Regions from separate parts of the Corallincola platygyrae genome, predicted to be linked through region 2. Evidence: predicted binding sites of a transcription regulator. Region 2 holds the regulator's gene; the other holds the start of a gene.
What was found. The regulator ArgR, encoded in region 2, controls arginine synthesis, uptake and breakdown. The targets are predictions, from matches to a motif close to ANTGAATANNTATTCANT.
Positions count from the first base shown of each region.

Region 1: the regulator ArgR is predicted to act here: its motif matches at 6,541-6,558, upstream of gltB (glutamate synthase large subunit).

Region 1 is NZ_BAABLI010000014.1:240,369-249,167, forward strand. It holds gene ABEA14_RS12370 (sensor histidine kinase) at 1-941, opposite strand, end outside; gene ABEA14_RS12375 (sugar ABC transporter substrate-binding protein) at 948-2,141, opposite strand; gene ABEA14_RS12380 (AMP-binding protein) at 2,353-3,999, shown strand; gene ABEA14_RS12385 (NAD-dependent malic enzyme) at 4,056-5,741, opposite strand; gene ABEA14_RS12390 (YajQ family cyclic di-GMP-binding protein) at 5,790-6,275, opposite strand; gene gltB (glutamate synthase large subunit) at 6,746-8,799, shown strand, end outside.
Region 2 is NZ_BAABLI010000008.1:497,704-506,502, forward strand. It holds gene ABEA14_RS07630 (YacL family protein) at 1-90, shown strand, start outside; gene glnK (P-II family nitrogen regulator) at 330-668, shown strand; gene ABEA14_RS07640 (ammonium transporter) at 711-1,976, shown strand; gene ABEA14_RS07645 (BCCT family transporter) at 2,376-4,352, shown strand; gene ggt (gamma-glutamyltransferase) at 4,440-6,131, shown strand; gene mnmL (tRNA modification radical SAM protein MnmL/YtqA) at 6,225-7,145, shown strand; gene argR (transcriptional regulator ArgR) at 7,166-7,633, opposite strand; gene mdh (malate dehydrogenase) at 7,900-8,799, shown strand, end outside.

The DNA.
Region 1 (8,799 bases), on a different contig from region 2:
ACTAGACGTGAGAGTTGACGAAAGGGTGTCAGAAGCCTTTTCGCTACAGCAATTGAGAGGAAAAGTAGTGCCAATAAACTACTGCAAAGCATCAAAATCAGATGCCTGATCGTTTCGTTCACCCTGTTTTGAACAATCTCAAGTGGTACCCCTACTTCAACTGAAATCTCCAACCCGGTATTCAGTTGTTCTGTAAAAGTAAAAGTGGAAAAGTCTTTCCTTTGCTTGCTGGAACTAAAGATATCTTTACCGCCTAATTTGATGGACAGAAGTGCAGCACTGCCTAGATCTTTGCGAATGTTTTCAACCAAGGCTTTACGATCGACGATGACCAGCAAAGCACCGGTTAAAGTACTGGCGGGCGCTTCAATTAGCGTAGGTAGATGCAGGGGTGTAATAAATGCAAGCTGATCTTTTGGCGCGCCCGGCTCCTGCTCCAGGTTAAGCTCCTCACTATCTTCATAAACAAGCTCAATAGGTGCTGGCTCTTTAATTACTGAATTGCGCCTTAAAAAACCAGCAATTTGGTTGTCGAAGATACTGTAGTCATTAAGCAGCAGTTCAACAGGTTCGGCTTCAGCGACAGTCAAATTTCGGTCAAAAATAACTGCACCTATGCCCTCTCTGGAACGAATAATTCTCCTTTGTAGAAGATCCGTTGCATAACCAGAGAATGCGCCGCTGCGTGCAGACTGAGCCACATTATGGTCTGCTGCCACATCAACCAGATCTTCCATCAAACGATCAAATACAGAAACAACCAGATCGCCAACGGCTTTTGCCTGTAATTCGGCTTGCAGCTCACTGTCTTCGATCAGGGTTTTATTTAACGTATATACAAAAGCACCACTTAATATGAGCGCTGGTATGAGCGCGAACGCCGCGATCACTATCACCAGCGTCCGGCTGAGATGTGGCTGTTTCTGGTTTTCTTGTTTCAAAACTGTCTATTCTGCTCTCAATTGACGTGCTAATTCACGCTCTGCATGCACTTGCATGAGTTTACCTGAATCATCCAATGACGCCTTTTTACGCATGTAAACCGATACGCCTTTTGCCATGCCTATCCAGGCAGCTGACATTTGAGGCGTAGGCGGCATCGGAATAGTGTGTTTCATTTGTTGAAAGAAAGCCTGCATATTAGGATCTGCGCTGTACTTCTGTTCAAGCTCGTCGTACGTCTCTGATTGAGACGGCATCATGCCACTCATTTCATGCAGATGAATAAGGTTTTCTGGGCGCAACATAAATTGAACGAACATGTTGATCTGCTTGTTTGCTTCTCCTCCCAGGCTATTGCCAGGAAACATAAGCGCGATCGATGATGTCATCGGCGTCATATCTCTGCCTTCCACCGAAGGTAATACGGCCACGCCAAAATCATCCCCCAAACTTGCTTTCATGGCTCGGTAAGCCCAATCACCGTTGATTGTGTATGCGTATTGTCCCTGAAGAAAATGATCATAAACACACTCATAGCTACAACGCATGTTGATCAGTCCTGCATCGACCTGTTCTCGGTAAAATGCCAAGCCTTTCTTAAACTCCGGGGTATTAAGCGTCACCTTGTCACCATCTACTGGCCTCCCATCAAATGCCGTCAAAAACGGGATAAGCCAGTACATTTCCATCGGTTTCCAACTAATCAGATTGGTGCCTTTACCTTCTATATCCTTTCGCTGCGACAGTAACTCTTGCCACGTGGTTGCGGGGCTTTCTACAAACCTTTTGTTGTAATAAAGAAGCAAGTGGTTGCCGAAAAGCAAAGGTACCCCATAAACACTGCCTTTTTCAGTTACGCTGGCCATCGCTTCGGGTTTAATACCCTTGGTAAGCTCGACTTGGTCGACTTCAGAGAGTTTTAACAAAGCATGGTTGCCGATAAAGTCAGACGGGGCAAAAACGATGTCGGGCCCCTTATCCTCACTAACACCTTGTATGATGGCTGCTTTTAAATCTCCGGTTGGCATATGCTGGCTTTTTAGGTTAATGCCGGTCTCTTGTTGAAACTTGATAGCCAGATCGTCAAAGACTGGTTTTGCCTCATACTTCTCAAACCAAAGTTCTAACGTAGCTGCCTTTGCTGCGGTAATGAAAAGCAAAAGGCACGATAAAGCACACAAAAATTGATTAAATTTCATGCTTAGTTATCCCACTTCCAATGGTTTAAACCATAATTTGGAACAAACAGCACTAAAACAAAACCTGTTTGTGTACCACAGGCTGCTGGAACCAAAACTCACTTCAGTCATCTGAATTGCTAACAGTTTAATATGTCGTGACATTGTTTACATAACTGTCACTCACAACTACCGACATCTATACGCATGAGGTTAACGATTCCCAATGAGAATGCCGATTTCAGAATTAGAGAGACGGACAGAATTAACCCCAGACAAAATCTACCTGCGCCAACCTGTCGATGGCCAAGTGAAAGACTTTACCTGGTCTGGAGTCTTCGACCAGGTAAGACGTTTAGCAGGCGGTTTTCAATCGCTCGGATTAAAACCCGGCGACCGTATCGCATTGATGGCTAAGAATTGTGCAGAGTGGTTTATTACTGATTGGGCGATCATGGCAGCGGGGATGATCTCCGTACCCATCTACCCTACCGCCGGGGAAAAAACGATACGCCATGTGCTTTCCCATAGCGAATCAAAACTTCTGATAATAGGTAAACTAGATAGCACCGATGCGCTTTCTAACGTTCTGAATGACTCTGGCGAACTCGCACTGCAAACCCTTTCAATGCCTTACCCAACGGTAATGACTAAATTGCAGTGGTATAAGTTTCTTGATGCTTCAGCACCTATAGAGAGTCTGAATGATCCAGATGAAAATGACGTCATGTCGATCATTTATACCTCTGGCAGTACAGGAACACCAAAAGGCGTAGTGATGAGTTTTGGTGCCTATCACTACGCCAGCAAACAAACGCAGGATACGCTCGGCGTGACAGAATCGGATCGTGTCGTATCCTATTTGCCTTTGGCTCATATTACTGAGCGTGGTGTTATTGAAGGACCAAGCCTATATGCGGGCTGCACCGTCTATTTTGTCGAATCGCTCGATACATTCATATTCGATATAAATCGCGCACAACCCACATTTTTCCTGTCTGTTCCAAGGTTGTGGAGCAAGTTCCTTTCAAACATTCACGCGCGGGTTACACCTAAGAAGTTATCTATCCTTCTTTCTTTACCCGTGATTGGTAATTTAGTCGCAAGAAAGATCCGTCGCACGCTAGGCCTCGACCAGGTAAGGGTTTTTGGCTCAGGTTCTGCTCCAATTTCGCCTGAAATTTTAAAATGGTACAAACGATTGGGGATGAATATCTCTGAGGGTTGGGGAATGACGGAAACTGGCGGGTTATCGTGCAGCAACCTGCCTTTTGACGAAGCGAGAATTGGCACAATCGGTGTCCCGCTGGACGGGACCGAGATGAAAATCTCTGAACAGGGAGAAGTCCTCATAAGTAGTCCAGGCTTGTTTCAGGAATACTATCAGGACCCCGCACTGACTGAAGAAAGCTTTACTGAAGACGGCTTCTTTAAAACAGGCGACAAAGGAGAGTACAACGAGGCCCTCAACGCATTCAGAATAACTGGTCGCGTGAAGGAGCTGTTTAAGACAGAAAAAGGCAAATACATCGCGCCAGTTCCTATCGAATCCAAACTCGCTGTTAACGACCTTTTCGAACAGATCTGCGTGATGGGTACCCTATTACCGCAGCCCATTGCGGTAACGGTCCTCAGTCCAGCGGCAGAATCTCTCTCAAACGAAAAAATTGAGGCCAGCATTAATCAAACTCTAGAAAGCATTAATGCCCAACTTGAGCCTCACGAAAGGCTATCTGGTGTGTTTGTAGCGAAGGACGAATGGACAATCGAAAATGAATTGCTCACACCCACGCTCAAAATCAAACGAGGTGACATCGAACAAGCTTATCTACCAAAGCTAAGGATGATGACGGGTAAGACGGTTTGCTGGGAAGCATGAGCTAGGAGCATCCAATATTAAGACAGTAAGCCCGGCTATTGCCGGGCTTTTTACTATTAAAACGATGTTCGTTTGTAACGTCGGTATTCAGGCTGCCAGAAACTCTGCTGTATCGCATTTTCTAGCGTTTCATGATCAACCTGTGTTGCTACGCCATCCTCCATTGCCGCCAGAGCCACCTGAAAAGCAATATGCTTACTGACCTGCTGCACATCCTCCATGGGCGGCAACAATGGACCTTCACCATGAATAGCGAGTGGCGACATATCTGCAAGAGCACGACTTGAGGCCATTAGCATATTGTCGGTAATTCGGTTGGCGCCGCACGCCAACGCACCTAATCCAATTCCGGGGAAGATATAGCTATTGTTGCATTGCGCAATGTCTATTTTCCGATCACCCAGAGTTACTGGTGCGAAAGGACTCCCTGTTGCAACCAGTGCTTCACCATTGGTCCAATTGAGGATATCAACTGGCCTACCCTCAACACGACTGGTTGGGTTTGATAGAGGCAAGACTATGGGACGAGCACACTGCTTGTGCATCTCTTTGATCACCTCTTCGGTGAACAAGCCTGGTACACCCGAAACACCAATCAGTACACTGGGTGCCGCATTCTTCACCACATCTAACAAAGATACATTACTTCCCTCGACTTCCCAGTCTGCGGTCGCTGTGGTGGTTTGAGTCAGCTTCTGTTGGAAAGCAAGCAAGTTCGGCATTCCCTCCTGAAGTAGGCCCCAACGGTCAACCATAAACACCTGTGAACGTGCTTGCTCCTCACTGATACCCTCAGCGACCATTTGAGCAATGATCGCTTCAGCAATACCGCAACCCGCAGAACCAGCCCCCAAAAACACGATTTTTTGCGAGCGCAGCGTCGTTCCGGCAGCGCGGCAAGCTGCAAGCAAGGAGCCGACGGTTACAGCAGCCGTACCTTGGATATCATCATTAAAGCAGCAAACCTTGTCTTTATAACGCTCAAGTACCGGCATTGCGTTCTTCTGAGCGAAGTCCTCGAATTGCACAAGCGCTTCAGGCCAACGCACCTTGATCGCTTCCATCACATCATCAACAAACTGGTAGTATTCGTCACCCGTTATGCGTGGATGGCGCCAACCCAAGTACATGGGATCATCTATCAGGTTTGGATTATTGGTACCCACGTCCAGCACCAACGGCAATGTATAAGCCGGGCTGATACCGCCACATGCGGTATATAGGCTCAGCTTGCCAATCGGAATGCCCATGCCACCAATGCCCTGGTCACCCAATCCCAAAATACGCTCACCATCGGTGATAACAATGACCTTCACATTGTGGCGTATGGAGTTGTTAAGAATGTCCTCGATGCGCTCTCTGTCGGGGTAGCTGATAAACAAACCTCGAGCTCGGCGATAGTTGCGAGAAAACTGCTCGCACGCATGCCCAACGGTTGGGGTGTAGATAATCGGCATCATCTCAGTGATATGGTCAGCCACCAGTCGATAAAACAGTGTCTCGTTAGTGTCCTGAATATTTCTCAGATAAATGTGCTTATCTATGTCAGATTCAAACGCAGTGAACTGATGATATGCGCGCTCACTCTGCTCTTCGATAGTTTCAATCGCGTTAGGAACCAATCCTTCCAGATTGAACTCTTTGCGCTCCTCCTCAGAAAATCCACTGCCTTTATTTAACAGTGCGGTTTCCAGCAAGATTGGTCCTGCGTAAGGGATATAGACGGGACGTTTATTGGGCATTCTTATACTCGATTATTGTAGGGGAACCAGTTTAGCTTCTAAGTCTGTTTAATCTCGGAAGTTATTGAACTGCAGGGGTTGTTCCAGCTCTGCTGCTTTTAGCATCGCCATGACGCCCTGCAGATCATCACGTTTCTTGCCGGTCACCCTCAACTTCTCACCTTGAATAGACGCCTGCACTTTCATCTTCTTATCCTTGATCATTTTTACGATCTTTTTTGAAAGCACCTGCTCTATGCCCTGTTGAAAGCGAATGTTACGGCTAAAGGTTTTGCCGGTATGGATATCTTTTTCATCCACTTTGATTGCTTTTGGATCTACGCTGCGTTTAACCATTGCACTGCGGAGAATGTCCTCCATCTGTTGAAGCTGAAACTCTGCTTCCGCTTTCAAAGTTACGACCAGCTCCTTTAGCTCAAAACTGGCTTCAACATTTCGAAAATCGAAACGTGTACTCAACTCTCTATTGGCATTATCAACAGAATTCTTTACTTCAACGGCATCTACTTCAGATACGATGTCAAACGACGGCATGGTGCACTCCGACTGGCTGGTATTGGTTACTTTTCAAGGGATGAATTCTAACTGTTTCCCTGCGCTGAATCATGGTTAGTCAGTCATTTTTAAAAGAAAATTCGAAGGTTGTTTCCACTCTTCATCTGTTGACTAACGCCTCAGTAAAAATGAATACCCCACCTCAATAACTCAATATTCATGCATTTTTTTTGAATAAAAAGCGAGAAATATGCATCGGATGATGGTATAAACAGCGGTTCGGCCCACATAAAATCTGTGTTGTGTTGAATAATTACACAATCGCCTCAGCTTCCCTGTCGCTAGGAAATGGTTGGTGGTGTGGGCCACAGAGGGATCGATCAGGCACCGAAGTGCGTTAACACTCGCCCGGTTACTCGAAGAAGTAGACGCTGATGCGTAATTGCCCGATCCAATGAAAACAGGTGCATCCCGTTAACAGAAACGCACCCCGATATAGGAAGTGTTAGATGACCACTAGTAGCAAACAATCTACTGGCCTTTATCGCTCGGATTTCGAGCATGACAGTTGTGGTATCGGCTTTGTTGCCAGCCTGAAAGGTGAAAAGTCGCACGATATTATTGAAAACGCACTCACCATGCTTACCTGCATGGAGCACCGTGGCGGCACGGGCTGTGACGTTCATAGTGGTGACGGCGCCGGTATTCTTATTCAGATCCCCCATGATTTCTTTAAAGCTGAGTCAACAAAACTTGGCTTTACACTGCCCGAAAAAGGCGAGTACGGCGTTGGTATGGTATTTTTCCCACCCAACGTACAAGAAGCAGCTAAGTGTCGTAACGTTCTTAACCAGAACATTCAAAAATTGGGTATGACACTGCTAGGTTATCGTCCTGTACCACGTGACAATTCAAGCCTCGGTCAAGCGGCACTTGATACTGAGCCAACGACTGAGCAGGTATTTATCGAAAAGCCTGCAGACCTCAGCCAGCAAGAATTCGAACGTAAGCTGTTTGTATTGCGTAAGTATACGGGTCATACGCTCAACAATAACGTGGTAAAAGAGAAAGATGACTGTTACATCGCCTCTCTCTCTACACGGACTATCGTTTATAAAGGTCAGCTGACAACGGCTCAGGTACGCAAGTACTACCTGGATCTTCAAAACCCTGACGTTACCAGCTCACTGGCGATGTTCCACTCCCGTTTTTCTACCAACACGTTCCCTGCCTGGCGTCGTGCACAACCTTTCCGCTACATGTCTCATAACGGTGAAATCAACACGGTTAAAGGCAACGTCAACTGGATGGCAGCACGTGAAGCACTGTTTGATTCAGTGAACTTCAGTCAGGCCGAGATGGACATGCTGTTGCCAATATGTAACCGCAGTAACTCTGACTCAGCCAACCTGGATATGGCCGTTGAACTGCTCGTACTAAGTGGTCGCCCTCTCGCTCAGGTTATGATGATGGTTGTGCCAGAAGCGTGGCAAAGCCAGACCGACATGGATCCGGTTAAACGTGCTTTCTACGAGTACTACAGTTGCATCATGGAACCGTGGGATGGCCCAGCGTCTATCAGCTTCACTGACGGTAACGTGATTGGTGCAACGCTTGACCGTAACGGTCTTCGCCCTTCTCGCTACCTAGTAACAGACGACGGCATCGTGGTAATGGGCTCAGAAACGGGCGCGTTGATTGTTGACCAGTCAAAGGTTGTTCAAAAAGGCCGATTGCAGCCTGGTAAGATCTTTATCGCCGACCTTGAACAAGGTCGTATTATTTCTGACGACGAAGTTAAAGCAGATATCTGCTCGCGTCAGCCGTACGGAAAGTGGCTAGACGAAAATAAGATTGTTCTTGATGACCTGCCAACGCCAGCGGCAAGTGTTGCACAGCCGGTAATGGATGATTTACGCAAGCGTCAGCAAGCGTTTGGCTATACCAACGAAGATTTGAATTTGATCCTCGCGCCTATGGTAGGCACAGCCAAAGAACCATTGGGTGCCATGGGTACCGACAGCCCGCTTGCAGTGCTCTCAGACAAGCCGCAAAACTTGTCCAACTATTTCAAGCAACTGTTTGCGCAGGTAACCAACCCACCTATCGACCCCATCCGTGAAGAGATGGTGATGTCACTGCAAACCTACGTGGGTGGCAACCAAAACCTATTGGCAGAAACACCTCTGCACTGCCACAAGGTTGAAATCAAACAACCGGTACTGCTTAACGAGCAACTGATGAAGCTCAAGCATATCGACCACAATCACTTCCAAGCCAAAACGCTGGACACAGTATTCCCAGCAACCGGAGCTGAAGGTGAGTTAGAAAAAGCTATCGACCGTGTATGTCGATATGCAAAAGATGCAGTTGAAGACGGTTATTCCATCATCATCCTGAGTGACCGCGCGACCGACACAGATCATGCAGCGATCCCATCACTGCTGATCACATCTGCTGTTCACCACTACCTGATCCGTGAAGGCCTGCGTACAAAAGCCGACATCATTGTTGAATCTGGTGACGTACGTGAGACTCACCACTTTGCAACGCTGATTGGCTA
Region 2 (8,799 bases):
TCTGTGACCGATTGGAATAGCCTAACAGCTTGTGGTATCGAGGATTTTATTCATCTGCTGAAGGCCTGGCAGGAGTACGTTATCTCTTGATCTGCATCAATATAGTGCGGTCACTCTGAACAAAATGTGATCGCACTCCTTTCTGCACCAAAATGGTGAGTTAGCTGCACATAATTTGAACCTCTCAATGCTAACCAGCATGTGTATATGTTGTTTAATTTATTTATCGCAATGATAAATAAGGTTTTTTTAAAACTGGCACAGCCTTTGATAACACTCCTGTCACATATTAGATCAGCGAATATTTAACGTTCCTAGGGAGTGCAGCAATGAAAATAGTCAGTGCAATCATCAAGCCCTTCAAGCTCGATGATGTCCGGGAAGCCATCTCGGAGATCGGCGTTGAGGGTTTGACTGTGACTGAAGTAAAAGGCTTTGGTCGCCAAAAAGGTCACACCGAACTGTACCGCGGTGCAGAGTATCAGGTGGACTTCCTGCCAAAAGTAAAACTCGAGATTGCTACCAGCGACGAACAGGTTGAGCGCCTGGTTGAAGCGATCAGCAAAGCGGCTTACACCGGCAAGATCGGTGACGGCAAAATCTTTGTTTATCAGCTTGAACACGCGGTACGTATCCGTACTGGTGAAGCCGACGGCGACGCGCTTTAAGTCCGGCAGACACTGAATTAAAAGACTCGGGGGAGTTAAACAATGCAAGACCAAATTTTTCAGTTGCAGTATGCAATGGACACCTTTTACTTCTTGGTATGTGGTGCCCTGGTAATGTGGATGGCCGCGGGCTTCGCAATGCTCGAATCTGGCCTGGTTCGTTCTAAGAACACAACCGAAATTCTGACTAAAAACGTCGCTCTGTTCGCTATCTCATGCATCATGTATCTGATCTGTGGTTACCAGATCATGTACGGTGGTGGCTACCTGTTGTCAGGCATCGAAAGCGTTGATGTAGCGGGTGTGCTGGCAGACTCTGCGGAAGCAGGTTTCGAAGGCGACTCAGTTTACTCTGGTGCTTCTGACTTCTTCTTCCAGGTAGTATTCGTTGCGACTGCAATGTCTATCGTATCTGGTGCGGTTGCTGAGCGCATGAAGCTGTGGTCTTTCCTGGCTTTCTGTGTGGTGATGACTGGTTTCATCTACCCAATGGAAGGTGCTTGGACTTGGAACGGCGACGACGTATTCGGCCTGTACAACCTAGGTGACCTTGGTTTCTCTGACTTCGCAGGTTCAGGTATCGTTCACATGGCAGGTGCTGCCGCAGCTCTGGCTGGTGTTCTGCTGCTGGGTGCTCGTAAAGGTAAGTACGGTCCTAACGGTGAAGTAAACGCTATCCCAGGCGCAAACCTGCCGCTGGCGACACTGGGTACTTTCATCCTGTGGATGGGTTGGTTCGGCTTCAACGGTGGTTCTGTACTGAAGCTGGGTGATGTTGCTAACGCTCACTCTGTTGCCATGGTATTCCTGAACACTAACGCAGCTGCAGCAGCGGGTGCGGTAGCGGCTCTGGTTCTGGCTCGCATCTGGTTCAAGAAAGCTGACCTTACAATGGCTCTGAACGGTGCCCTGGCTGGTCTGGTAGCAATTACTGCTGAACCTTCAACTCCGACCGCGCTGGAAGCGTCTATCTTCGGTGCGATTGCAGGTCTGATTGTTGTTGCTTCAATCATTACCCTTGACCGTCTGAAGATTGATGACCCAGTAGGTGCTATCTCTGTACACGGTGTGGTTGGTTTCTTCGGTCTGATCATCGTTCCAATCACTAACTCTGACGTAACCTTCTCTGGTCAGCTGATCGGTGCCCTGACTATCTTCACTTGGGTATTCGTATGTAGCTTGGTTGTCTGGGCTATCATCAAAGCTGTTATCGGTGTACGTGTTACCGAAGAAGAAGAGTTCGAAGGCGTTGATATGGCTGAGTGTGGTATGGAAGCCTATCCAGAGTTCGGCGCTATCAAGAAGTAAGCGTTTCTCAAATAAGCTAGTCCCTTTTAACCCGGCCTTATGGCCGGGTTTTTTATGTTCAGGACGAACGGTATGCCGCGGATACATGGATGTATAGGAGCGGCGATGTTCAGGAAGTACGGCCGAAAATTGCTCTTGCATTTTCGGCATTTCCGCCATCCTTGGCGGTCGTATACCCCGAATACATGGTACCCAAAACTCTTCGTGGGGCATGCCAATGTATAGGAGCGGCGATACCCACTACGCTTCGCGGTGCACGCTGTGTTCAGGAAGTGCGACTTAGCCTTCTAACCGCAACTTATTCTTAAACAAACTAAGTATCCCGCTGCTCTGCTAGACTTTGTTCTACTCGCCGCATCTAGTCTGATGCACTCTTCTCGCCCACAAACTGGTGGCTTCATGTCTGAATCCGATTCTCGGTTTCGTCTTCAAACTAAAATTAATCCTCCTGTCTTTTATGCCGCAACGCTGTTGGTTGCTCTGATTGTTGGATATGCGGTGCTGTTTCCTGAGCATGCCAATATCAAGATTTCAGAGATGCAGGGCGCCATTGTTACCAACGCAAGCTGGTTCTATGTCGCTGCGGTTGGTGTGATCCTGGTGACTGTGGCCTATTTGGGCATCAGTCGTTTGGGAGATATCAAGCTGGGCCCTGATCACGCCGAACCAGAGTTTAGTCATACCTCCTGGTTTGCCATGCTGTTTTCCGCCGGCATGGGGATTGGCCTGATGTTTTTTGGTGTGGCCGAACCGGTGATGCATTATCTTTCTCCGCCTGTAGGAGACCCGGGAACGGTTGATGCCGCTCGTGAGGCGATGAAGCTGACCTTCTTTCATTGGGGACTGCATGCCTGGGGTATTTATGCGCTGGTAGCACTGATCCTTGCTTATTTCGGTTACCGCCATGGTCTGCCATTAACACTGCGTTCTGCGCTGTATCCGCTGATAGGTGACAGGATCTATGGTCCTATCGGCCATGCTGTCGACGTTTTTGCCATTCTGGGCACCGTATTTGGCGTTGCCACTTCACTGGGATATGGCGTGTTGCAGGTTAACTCTGGCCTGCACTATCTATTTGATACTCCGGTAAATCAGACGGTGCAGGTGATCCTGATTGTTGTGATCTCGGGGTTGGCGGCGATATCTGTGGCAACCGGATTGGACAAAGGTATTCGTCGCCTGTCTGAGATTAATCTGACTTTGGCGGTGGCCTTGGTGGGCATGGTGTTGTTGCTGGGGCCCACGGTTTTGTTGCTGCAGATGTATATTCAGAATACGGGTGGTTACCTGTCCGATATCGTCAATAAAACCTTCAATATGTTTGCGTATGAGCCGACTGATTGGCTGGGGGGGTGGACCCTGCTGTATTGGGGCTGGTGGCTGTCCTGGTCGCCTTTTGTCGGCATGTTTATCGCCCGCATCTCCCGTGGCCGTACCATCCGTGAGTTTGTAATTGGTGTGCTGTTTGTGCCAACAGGCTTTACCTTCCTGTGGATGACGGTGTTTGGTAATACCTCTATCGATATGATTATGCATGGCACGGCCGATGGCCTGGCAGATGTGGTTAATCAGGATGTGTCTTTGGCATTATTTAAGTTCCTTGAATCCTTTCCCTTTTCTTCGTTTTTGTCTGTTATTGCCATCGTGATGGTAGTGGTATTTTTTGTTACCTCGTCTGACTCCGGTTCTATGGTGGTGGATATGCTGGCGTCTGGTGGTACTGATAAAACCCCAGTATGGCAGCGCGTTTACTGGGCATCGATGGAAGGGGTGGTAGCGATTGCTCTACTCTTGGCTGGGGGTCTTGGCGCACTGCAGACCGCCACCATTGCCAGCGCGCTTCCTTTCTGCATTGTGCTGATGATCGCCGGATACGGTTTGCTCAAAGCGCTGCGAATTGATGCCACCAAACGGTTCAGTTCGGAACAGGTTATTCATCCACCACGCACTGATAACAGCCTACTTGGTTGGGAGCGACGGCTTAAGAACCTGGTCCATCTGCCACGACGTAAAAATGTCGCGCAATTTATCAATGATGTGGTTTTGCCTGCGATGAATGCTGTCTCTGAAGAGTTGAACAAACACGGTGTAGATGCGCGCATTGAAGTGGTCGAAGATAAGTTTGATGCCAAGTTGGCAGTGTTTCATGGTGAGGAGCAGGACTTTTTGTACCGAGTGAGGCCCAAATCCTACCTTCAGCCCAGCTTCCTGATGGACAACGAAGATGAGGAAGCGCGCAAGTACTTCAGGGCGGAGGTGTTTCTGCTGGAAGGTGGTCAGGACTACGACATCATGGGGTGGAGCAAAGACCAGGTAATCAGTGACATGATTGACCAGTATGAGAAGCATATGCACTTCCTACATCAGGTACGCTAGGTCCGTTGCAGTTGCGAACATCGCCTATTGCATCTCATAAACAGCTGCCAGATACTCGATTAGAATTAGATCGTTAGAGGGATAACCATGCGTATCTGGCTGCTTGCTTTGAGCTGTCTTTTCTCACTCAACACCTTTGCCTACGATAGGATCTCCGGCGCCCACTTTGCCAGTCGTTCTGAAGTGATTGCTCAACACGGTATGGCGGCGACCAGCCAGCCGCTGGCGACCCAGGTCGCGTTAGATGTGCTCAAGCAAGGTGGTAGTGCAGTTGATGCAGCTATTGCTGCGAATGCATTGTTGGGATTAGTAGAACCTACCGGTTGTGGTATTGGTGGCGACCTGTTTGCCATTGTGTGGGATGCAAAAAGTCAGCGTCTACATGGTTTGAATGCCTCTGGTCGCTCGCCTAAATCTTTGACCCTCGAACACCTTCAATCCCTTGGCATAGACTACTTACCGCCATATGGTCCATTACCTGTATCAGTACCCGGCACTGTCGATGGCTGGTATGAGCTGCATGGCAAGTTCGGCAAGTTGCCGATGGATAAGTTACTGGCGCCCGCCATCAGGTACGCTGAAAACGGTTTTCCTGTCAGTGAGCTGATCGCTTATTACATGCAGCGCAGTGGGCCGCGCTTATCAAAGTATCCCGGGTTCGCTCAGGTGTTTATGCCTAATGGAAAAATGCCCGAGAAAGGTGAGATCTTTAAAAATCCAGCACTGGCTTCTACCTATCGAGCGATCGCTAAAGGTGGCCGTGATGCATTCTACAAAGGAGACATCGCAGTCAAAATCGCTGCTTATATGAAGCAGAACGACGGTTTCCTCAGCTATGAAGATCTGGCAACACACACCTCTGACTGGGTAGCCCCAGTGTCGACTAACTATCGAGGCTACGATCTTTGGGAATTGCCACCAAACGGGCAGGGCATTGCTGCACTGCAGATCCTGAATATCCTGGAGCCCTACGACATTGCCAAAATGGGATTCGATAGTCCCGAGTATGTGCACCTGTTTGTTGAAGCGAAAAAATTAGCATTTGAGGACCGCGCAAAATTCTATGCCGATCCGGCTTTTAACGAACTTCCTGTCTCAGGGTTGATATCTAAGGCGTACGCCAAAGAACGCGCAAAGCTGATCGATGTTAACAAGGCTGCCAAACGGCTGGATGCGGGTAATCCGGCACTGTATCACGGCGATACCATCTATCTGACGACAGCTGACAGTGAAGGCAATATGGTATCGCTGATCCAGAGTAACTATCGTGGTATGGGCTCAGGCATGACACCTCCGGAGCTGGGCTTTGTGCTTCAGGATCGCGGCCAAATGTTTACCCTGGAACCTGGTCACTTCAATAGCTATGAGCCCGGTAAGCGCCCCTTCCACACCATTATTCCCGCCTTTGTCACCAAAGAAGGTAAGCCATGGATGAGTTATGGTGTGATGGGAGGCGCGACTCAGCCGCAGATGCATGCTCAAATCCTTATCAACATGATCGATTTTGGTATGAATCTGCAGGAAGCTGGGGATGCACCACGTATTCTTCATACCGGCTCCAGTCAACCAACCGGCGAGCAGATGACAGACGGCGGTTACGTTAGCCTTGAGAATGGCTTTTCTGCCCATACCCGACGTGCATTGGTTCAGATGGGACACACGTTGCAGGAAGCGTCGGGACCGTACGGTGGCTATCAGGCGATCATGCGGGATCTCGAGTCGGGTGTGTATTACGGTGCGTCAGAATCCCGCAAGGATGGTCAGGCCGCAGGCTATTAAGTCACACCGACTGCTGTAGATAGGCTATTGAATATCACCCTGCTTGATCCCAAGCAGGGTTTTTCCTCATTGGCTGACTAAAATGTCGCCGCTATGCAAACACCTTTATTTCACAGCTTTGGTCATTACCTGAAGCAGCGCTTTGGCCACAAGGTCAGAAAGCTGTCCTTGCATGGTAATTTCAGTTGCCCGAACCGTGATGGCACCCTCGGGCGGGGTGGCTGTACCTTCTGTAATGTGGCGTCTTTTGTTGATGAGTCGGCGAAAATTCAGACAATTGAACAGCAGTTGGTGGTAAGGGAGCACGAGTTAAAGCGTAAAGCAGATGCATATTTGGCGTACTTTCAGGCGTACACCAGCACCTATGGTGAGCAGAAGCAATTGCAACGCCTATATGATGAGGCGTTGGCGGCACAGAATATCGTCGGATTGTGCGTCGGCACGCGGCCAGATTGTGTGCCCGACGGCGTGTTAGATATGCTTGTCGACTACCAATCGCAAGGGCAGGAGATCTGGTTGGAGTTGGGGTTGCAGACGGCGAATGATCAAACGCTGAAACGCATTAACCGTGGCCATGAATTTGCTGCCTATTGTGACACCGTCGAGCGGGCCCAACAGCGCGGCCTGAAAGTATGTACTCACTTGATTGCCGGACTACCTGGTGAAACCAAACTTGATTCGCTGGACACGCTGAACAAGGTATTGGATGTCGGGGTTGATGGCTTAAAGCTACATCCCCTGCATATTGTGGAAGGTAGCGTGATGGCAAAGGCTTGGCGTGCTGGGCGAATGCCGACCATCGATCAGGAGAGTTACGCAGATATTGCAGCTGAAATGATTCAGCGCACACCGGCTAACGTGGTGTTTCACCGTATCTCGGCCCATGCCAGACCACCGACTCTGTTGGCTCCGGATTGGTGCCAGGATAAGTGGTTGGGGCCACGTCTGATAGAAGAGAGATTAAAGCGAAGCGGGCCACAGGGGTGCTTAACAGAACAGCGGTTTGTGGCCTGACCTAAATACTTGATTGGTGATTAGCTGGAGAAAGCGAACAGGTTCTTCACTGCACCCACAGTTTTGTCCATCTCTTTAATGCTGGTCGGGGTGATAAAGATGGTGTCGTCACCGGCGATTGTACCCAAAATACCTTCGGCTTTGCCCAAAGAATCGAGTAGTCGGGCTATTAGCTGTGCTGCGCCAGGGCTGGTGCGGATAACAATAGCAACTTCGTTGTAGTCGATATCGAGAACTAGGTTCTTAAGCTGACTGGAAGTGGTGGGAACACCGAGCTCGATTGGCAAGCAGTAGACCATCTCTTGTTTGGCGTTGCGTGTGCGCACTGCACCAAACTTACTGAGCATTCGGGAGACTTTGGATTGGTTGATGTTGGCGAAGCCCTGCTGCTGCAGCGCTTTGACAATTTCCCCTTGGGATCCGAAGCACTCTTCTTTCAACAGGTTCTTGAACGAGCGTACCAAGTCTTCCTGTTTACCGTAATTCATTACTCAAATGACTACCATTCAAAAATTATGCACTCATTCTGCATAAAATTGCACTTCTCTGCAAGAGCGGAACGCTGACTGCAAAATAATCGTTGGCAGCCAAGGTTTACGCACTTTGCGCACTATTTGTTACGGGTTCAATCCGTGATCTCGGTAGTGTGACATTGATTGTATTTTCTACCTCCTTGTTTTATCGTTTTTTCAGCTCCCATGGGGGCGGAAAAGCTAAAGTCTCCTAAGATTCTCCATAAAGAAGGGAACCCACAATGAAAGTCGCTGTATTAGGTGCTGCTGGCGGTATCGGCCAGGCACTCTCTTTGTTATTGAAAACACAACTTCCAGCTGGTTCTGAGCTGGCCCTGTATGACATCGCTCCTGTAACGCCTGGCGTGGCAAAGGATCTGAGTCATATTCCTACCCAAGTAGCGATTGAAGGTTATGGCCAGGACGGTCTGAATCAGGCACTGACAGGTGCCGACATTGTATTAATCCCAGCAGGTGTACCGCGTAAACCGGGCATGGACCGTGCGGACCTGTTTAACTTTAACGCGGGTATCGTTAAGACCCTGGTTGAAGCCATTGCTGAACAGTGCCCTAAAGCCTGCGTCGGTATCATCACTAACCCTGTAAACACCACGGTAGCAATTGCTGCTGAAGTGCTGAAAAAAGCGGGCGTTTACGATCCCAAAAAACTGTTCGGTGTTACAACACTGGATGTGATCCGTGCTGAAGCCTTTATTGCTGAAGCCAAGGGCCTGAATCCAGAAGAAGTAAATATTAACGTGATCGGTGGTCACAGTGGTGTCACCATTCTGCCATTGCTGTCTCAGCTTGGTCTGGATTTCAGCGACGAAGAGATCGCAGCGCTGACTGACCGTATTCAGAACGCTGGTACTGAGGTAGTTGAAGCCAAAGCTGGCGGCGGCTCTGCAACCCTTTCTATGGGCCAGGCGGCTGCACGCTTCTGTTTGTCGCTGGTTAAAGCGATGCAAGGCGAAGCCGTTGTTGAGTGCGCCTATGTTGAAGGCCCTGGTGAGCACACCAAGTTCTTCGCTCAACCAGTTAAGCTGGGTCCAGAAGGTGTAGAAGCTGTACTGCCATATGGTGATGTCAGTGCATTTGAGCAAACCGCACTGGAAGGCATGATGGATACACTCCAGGGTGAT